Regions from separate parts of the Arsenicicoccus sp. UBA2120 genome, predicted to be linked through region 2. Evidence: predicted binding sites of a transcription regulator. Region 2 holds the regulator's gene; each other region holds the start of a gene.
What was found. The regulator LexA, encoded in region 2, represses DNA repair genes until DNA is damaged. The targets are predictions, from matches to a motif close to TCGAACANNTGTTCGA.
Positions count from the first base shown of each region.

Region 1 (2,266 bases), on a different contig from region 2:
GTCAGCGCCGCAGGTCAGCTCCCGCGCGGCGCGGGGCCCCAGGATCGTGCCCAGGTCATCGACGCACGCGGCCGGGACCGGACACCCGCACGGCCCCCCGCCACCGGTGCTCGTGGGGCGCCAGAGCCCGAACGCGTCCTTGGCGCGGTGCTCGCACGGCTCCAGCAACGCGTCCGGGGTCAGCACCAACGACGCCCGCGCGGTCGCGCCCATCGGCCCCCGCACCCCTGAGGACGCCGCGATCCCGACGATGGTCAGCAACGCGTCCAGACGTCGTTGCGCCGCGGTCCGCTCGTCCCGCACCACCGTCCCGTCCGGCAACGTCGAGGTCTGCGGCGCGGAGAACGCCGTCAACGCGGCCTGCAACCGGACCTTGTCCACGTCCCCCACCACCCCGCGAAAGGCCCACAACCCGTCCCCGGTCGCCGAGAACGTGCTCACCCCCCGGCGGGACTGCTCGTGCCGGGCCGCGCGCTCCTGGTCGGCGACCGTGGCGTACCGGGCCAGCATCATCAACCGGAACCCGTCCAGCTCCGCGCGCGCGTCCACCCGGGCGGCCAGGTCCGCGACCCCCGCCGCGACCTGCTCGTGCCAGACCGGGTCCGTGGCCCCGACCAGCTCGGCGTGCACCCGCGCCGCGTGCACCGCGTCGGTCGGGGTGACCCGCCCGGACAGCAACCCCGCCCGCAGCGCCGCCAGCCCCGGCGTGTCGCAGGCCATCAGCGCGCGACGCATCAGGAACGACTCGGTCCGGGTCACGCCCGCCCCGTGGTCGGTCAACCACGCCGCGGTCGACGCCGACCCCGACTCACGGACGGTCCCGCGGCTGGTGGCCTGGTCCGCGCACGACAGCACCAGGCCCCGCGCCGCGGTCAGCAGCGCCCCGGCGTGGGCGGCGACCTCGGCCAGGTCGTCGGTCTGCACGTGCCCCATCCCGTCCACCAGGGTGCGCACCACCTCGACCAGGCCCGGCAGGGCCTGGGACGCGGCGCTCACCTCGAGGTAGGACATGCCCTGATTCTATCGAACGCGTGTTGGGAACAACAGATCCAGTCACCTGGCTGCGCGGACTTTCACCCCCCGCACGCGGGCGACCCCGCACCGCACCCCCGCCCGTCGAACCCCGTTGACCCACAGTCACATTCACGCCACGCCGTCTCGCGCCGCCGAACCCGTCTCCCGTCACCGCGCCCGTCTCACCCTGCAGCACGAGACACCCTCGCCAGCCCGAGCACACCCCAACCACCCCGCCGCCACGTCTCGCGTCGCCACACCCGTCTCACCCTGCAGCACGAGACACCCTCGCCACCCTGAGCGCCACCGCCAGCGTGAGCGCGCAGGAGCCCGCGGGTCCGAGCCGCCTCGCGGCGACCACGCCGTGACGGTGGGCTTCCGGCATACGGCCCGATCGGTGGACGACGACGAGCCACCCGGCCGATCCGCCTCACGCTGGAGGGACGACCTCGACAGGACGGACCCCCTCGTGCCCCAGGAACGACGACGCGTCACCGTGCCGCTGCTGCTCATCTTCGGAGCGCTGGCGGGGCTCTCGCCGCTCGCGACCGACATGTACCTCGCGGCCTTCCCGCAGATGTCGCGCGATCTGGCGGCGCCCGCCTCGATGATCCAGCTGACGCTGTCGGCGTTCATGGTGGGGCTGGGGGTGGGGCAGCTCGTCATCGGGCCGCTCTCGGACCAGATCGGCCGCAGGAGACCGCTGCTCGTCGGTTCGCTGGTCTGCTTCCTCGCCAGCCTCGGCTGCACGCTCGCGCCGACGGTCGAGCTCCTGGTCGCGTGCCGCTTCGTCATGGGGTTCAGCGGCGCGGCCGGGGTCGTCATCGCGCGCTCGATGATCTCCGACCTGAGCGAGGGCGACGAGACCACCCGCTTCATGAACTACATGATGATGATCACGGGGGTGTCGCCGGTGCTCGCGCCGTCCCTCGGCGGCGTCGTGCTGGCGCTGGGCGACTGGCGGCTGGTCTTCACGGTGATCACGGTCGCGACGGCGGTGCTGGCGCTGGCCGTGTTCTTCGTCGTCCCGGAGTCGCTGCCGCCCGCGGCCCGGCACTCGGGAGGTGTGCGCCAGGTCTTCACGGGGATCGCGACGATGGTCCGCCGCCCTCGATACCTCGGCTTCGCGCTGGCCGGTGTCGCCTCCTTCGGCACGCTGTTCGCCTACGTCTCCGGCTCGACCTATGTCCTGCAGAATCGCCTGGGGCTCAGCGAGACCCAGTACGTCATCGCCTTCGCCGTCAACGCCGCC
Region 1 is NZ_DCYC01000103.1:28,141-30,406, forward strand. It holds gene B2P18_RS17685 (HNH endonuclease signature motif containing protein) at 1-1,011, opposite strand, end outside; gene B2P18_RS17690 (multidrug effflux MFS transporter) at 1,484-2,266, shown strand, end outside.
Region 1: the regulator LexA is predicted to act here: its motif matches at 1,024-1,039, upstream of B2P18_RS17685 (HNH endonuclease signature motif containing protein).

Region 2 (2,266 bases):
GACAGGCTCTGGCCGCCCTCGACGGTCACGACGTGCGCGGCCGTGCCGGCGGGCGCCGCGGTGGCCAGCGACGACCAGGCGGAGAACGCCGCGACGGCGACGAGCACCGCCACGGTGAGGGTCATCGCGAGCCGCCCGCGCCGCGTGAAGCGCAGGCGACGGGGTGCACGGGCCGGGACGGCATCGCCGGTCGGCACCAGGTGCAGTCGGGGACGGCCGGGCACACGTGCCGGGGCGATGGTGTCGTCCCACGCAACAGCTGCACTCATTGGGTCCTCCTTCTCGACGAGCCGGGGTGGCTCGCTCATCCGTTCGATAGAACGCTTGTACGAAAGTACAGCATCCCCGGGGCTGATGTGAAGACTCGCGTCGAACGAGTGTTTGAAACACGCCTTCGACCCCGGTAGCCTTGGTGGCCACGGGAGATACTCAACCAGGCACCACTGACACACCCCCCGCCCCGAGTGTCTCCACCGCACATCACTGCAGGTCAGGGGCCCTGCCGGCATCGAGGGAGCGAGCACGATGGCCAAGGTCACCAACCTGCCGGAGCGCGACGGCGGGCAGCGCCTCACCGTCCGCCAGCGCAAGATCCTGGAGTTCATCCGCGACACGGTCGAGCGCCGGGGCTACCCGCCGAGCATCCGCGAGATCGGCGACGCCGTGGGTCTCGCCAGCGTCAGCAGCGTCTCGCACCAGCTGCAGACCCTCGAGCGCAAGGGCATGCTGCGCCGCGACCCCAACCGCCCCCGAGCCATCGAGGTCGTCTCCCCGGACTGGGCTCCCGAGGCGTTCCACACCGACGCCGACGACAGCACCGACGTGACGGGCACGCGCGACCAGCGGCCCCAGGCGTCATACGTGCCCGTCCTCGGTCGGATCGCCGCCGGTGTCCCGATCACGGCGGAGGAGGTCGTCGAGGACGTCTTCCCGCTCCCCCGCCAGGTCGTGGGCGAGGGCCAGCTGTTCCTGCTCAAGGTGGTCGGGGACTCCATGGTCGATGCCGCCATCTGCGACGGCGACTGGGTCGTCGTGCGCCAGCAGCCCGACGCCGACAACGGCGACATCGTCGCCGCGATGATCGACGGCGAGGCCACGGTCAAGACCTTCAAGCGCAAGCTCGGTCACCCGTGGCTGCTCCCGCACAACCCCGCCTTCGAGCCGATCGACGGCAAGCAGGCGACGATCCTCGGCAAGGTCACGGCGGTGCTGCGCTCCGTCTGAGCGCGCAACCGTCGGACCTCGCCGAGGGTGTCGAGGGTCAGACCACCGGCGTCAGCGACGCGGGCCGTAGGGGTCGCGGTCGGCCCGGTCGTTGACGAACGCGCCCGGTCGATAGCTCACGAAGGCTGCGCCGGCCAGGTTCGCCGCCTCGGCGACCCGCTGCAGCGACCGAGGCCTCACGGCGCCGGTCCATCGACCGGTGTCGAGGCGTTCCTGCATCGCCTGCACCGCGGCGACGTTCTCGGCAGGCGTGAACGTGCAGTGCCCCGTGCGCTGCACGTAGGCCTGGCGCAAGAGCGCGCCGGAGCCGGCTCGCTTCACCTTCGTCGCGTACTCGCTCGTGTACTCCACCGGCGCGGCCGGGTCCGCCACCGTGTGCATCGTCAGCACCGGCACGCGCAGCCGGCCGGTCGGGGCGGACGTGCGCTTCAGCCAGGTCACCGCCGCGGGATCGGCCGTCACGTCGGCGTCGCTGGTGATCTGCCGCAGGTCCTGCTTGAGGTCGAGGCCCGCCGAGCGATAGAGCCGAGCCACGTTGCCCGCCTGGTCGCTGCGGCGCAGGAGCCGGGCGTAGTCGACCCCCTTGTTCCACCCGCTGTCCCCGCCCGAGACCTCCTGGATGTCGACGCGCCGCGTCATCATCATCGTCAGCGACCCGATCAGGTAGGTGTACTGCGCCTGCTCGACGGCCACGGCGTCGCGCGCCTTGGGCGGGGTGGCACCTGTCGCCCACGTCGGCATGTTCATCAGGGATGCGGCGAGCGCGATCCGGGCGCGTCCCTGCGGGGTGGCCTGGGCCGCCTTGACGGCGTCGACCAGCCGCTGGGCGTTGGCCGCCGCCTCCTCCACGGACGCGAACTTCGTGAGCCGCACGTCCTCGCCGGGCAGCAGCAGGGAGGCGACGGCCTGCTGCCCGTCGAGCTGGTAGTTGTTGAGGTTGAGCCCGCCGCCGAGCAGTCCGCAGGTGCTGATTGCCGCGTCGATGTCAGCGTCGCGTCGCTCCGCCAGCAGGCTGCTCACCAGCCCTCCCATGGACCGGCCG
Region 2 is NZ_DCYC01000073.1:110,908-113,173, forward strand. It holds gene B2P18_RS11815 (LysM peptidoglycan-binding domain-containing protein) at 1-269, opposite strand, end outside; gene lexA (transcriptional repressor LexA) at 526-1,224, shown strand; gene B2P18_RS11825 (alpha/beta hydrolase family protein) at 1,276-2,266, opposite strand, start outside.

Region 3 (2,266 bases), on a different contig from region 2:
CTTTCGTCGTACGGTCGTTCGCTCTTTGTACTGCTTCATGTTTGCCAGGTGAGGGCAGGCTCATGCGGGAGGTTGGATGCGATCCATGTCATAGTCTGCGCGAGGTGTAACAGGTCACCCTGCGTACTCGTGCTGGTCACAGGCTCGGCGACTCCTGAGCGAACCGCGGCTTGCGTGACGCCGTTCGGGTGGCGAGTTGCACCTTCGTGACCTGAGCGACATGGTGTGCGGATGCGCCTGTCCGACCTCCGACGGCTCCTGGACGAGGAGTTCGGGCCCGGTTATGCCCCGACCGTGGCCGCCGACCACCGCATCTCCGGCCTCGGCAGCCGCACGGCGGACGAGGCCGTCGCCGACGGGGTCCAGCCACGCACCGTCTGGTTGGCCCTGTGCGACGACTTCGAGGTCCCGGAGTCCCGCCGGCTCGGACGCGATCGCCCGCTGCGGCGCGACGCACCGCTGGACTGACGCCCGCGAGCAGGTCGTATGCCGGGTCCCGCCGTCTCGGTAGGGTCGCCCCCATGACGACCGGCGCCGCATCCCGCACCACCCGACCGGACTGGGACGACTACTCCCTGGGGGTCGCGGACGCCGTCGCCGTGCGGGCCGACTGCCGACGTCGTCAGGTCGGGGCCGTCATCGTCTCGGAGGACCGCCGGATCATCTCGACCGGCTACAACGGCGCGCCCTCGGGGCACCCGGGCTGCCTGGACGGCCACTGCCCGCGCGGGCTGCTGACCTACGAGCAGACACGCGAGTTCACCGACTACGACACGGGCCCGGGCCGGTGCGTCGCCGTGCACGCCGAGGCCAACGCGCTGCTCTACGCCCGGGCGGACTGCCGCGGGGCGACGGCATACGTCACGGCCCGTCCGTGCCCGACCTGCCGCAAGCTCCTCGCCGGGGCCGGTGTGGTGCGCTCGCTGCACCGTGAGCCGGAGGGGCGCGTCATCGCGGACGACCTGTCCCGATCCATCGTGCTCTGACCGTCCCAGGGTCGCGCGACACGCAGCGCGCCAATGCCCGACATCGAAATTGTGTTCGGTAGAGTCATCCACAGGAGCTCCGGCCGAGCGCAGCATCGTCCACAGGTCGTCACGACCCAGGGAGGGTCTGTCAGTGGTGGCTCCTAGCGTCTGACCCGAGACATCAACCACGTCACGGGTTGCCGGTGGGCGCGATCCGACGAGAGACAAGGACAGCAGTCATGGCAGCAGTCACCCCCATCAAGGGTTCCAAGGCCCCGGCCGACCCCAAGGACGCGAAGTTCCAGGCGCTGTCCTCGGTCCTCGGGCAGATCGAGAAGTCGCACGGCAAGGGCGCGGTCATGCGCCTCGGCGACGACGTCCGGCCCCCGATCGAGGTCATCCCGACCGGGTCGATCGCCCTCGACGTGGCCCTCGGGATCGGCGGCCTCCCGCGCGGTCGTGTCATCGAGATCTACGGCCCCGAGTCCTCGGGAAAGACCACGGTCGCCCTGCACGCGGTGGCCAGCGCCCAGCGCAACGGCGGCATCGCCGCGTTCATCGACGCCGAGCACGCCCTCGACCCGGAGTACGCCAAGAAGCTCGGCGTCGACACGGATGCCCTGCTGGTGTCCCAGCCCGACACGGGTGAGCAGGCGCTGGAGATCGCGGACATGCTGATCCGCTCCGGCGCGCTCGACATCATCGTCATCGACTCCGTGGCGGCCCTGGTGCCCCGCGCCGAGATCGAGGGTGAGATGGGCGACAGCCACGTCGGCCTGCAGGCCCGCCTCATGAGCCAGGCGCTGCGCAAGATCACCGGTGCCCTGTCCACGAGCGGCACCACCGCGATCTTCATCAACCAGCTCCGCGAGAAGATCGGCGTCATGTTCGGCTCCCCCGAGACGACGACCGGTGGCAAGGCGCTGAAGTTCTACGCCTCGGTGCGCCTGGACGTCCGCCGCATCGAGACGCTCAAGGACGGCGCCGACGCGGTCGGCAACCGCACCCGCGTCAAGGTCGTCAAGAACAAGGTGAGCCCGCCGTTCAAGCAGGCCGAGTTCGACATCATCTACGGCGAGGGCATCTCGCGCGAGGGTGGCCTCATCGACATGGGGGTCGAGCAGGGCTTCGTCCGCAAGGCCGGCGCCTGGTACACCTACGAGGGCGACCAGCTCGGGCAGGGCAAGGAGAACGCCCGTCAGTTCCTCAAGGACCACCCCGAGGCCGCGGACGAGATCGAGCGCAAGATCAAGGAGAAGCTCGGCATCATCAAGCCGATCGATGCTCCCGTCTCCGAG
Region 3 is NZ_DCYC01000083.1:34,145-36,410, forward strand. It holds gene B2P18_RS14195 (DUF3046 domain-containing protein) at 232-468, shown strand; gene B2P18_RS14200 (deoxycytidylate deaminase) at 522-986, shown strand; gene recA (recombinase RecA) at 1,208-2,266, shown strand, end outside.
Region 3: the regulator LexA is predicted to act here: its motif matches at 1,030-1,045, upstream of recA (recombinase RecA).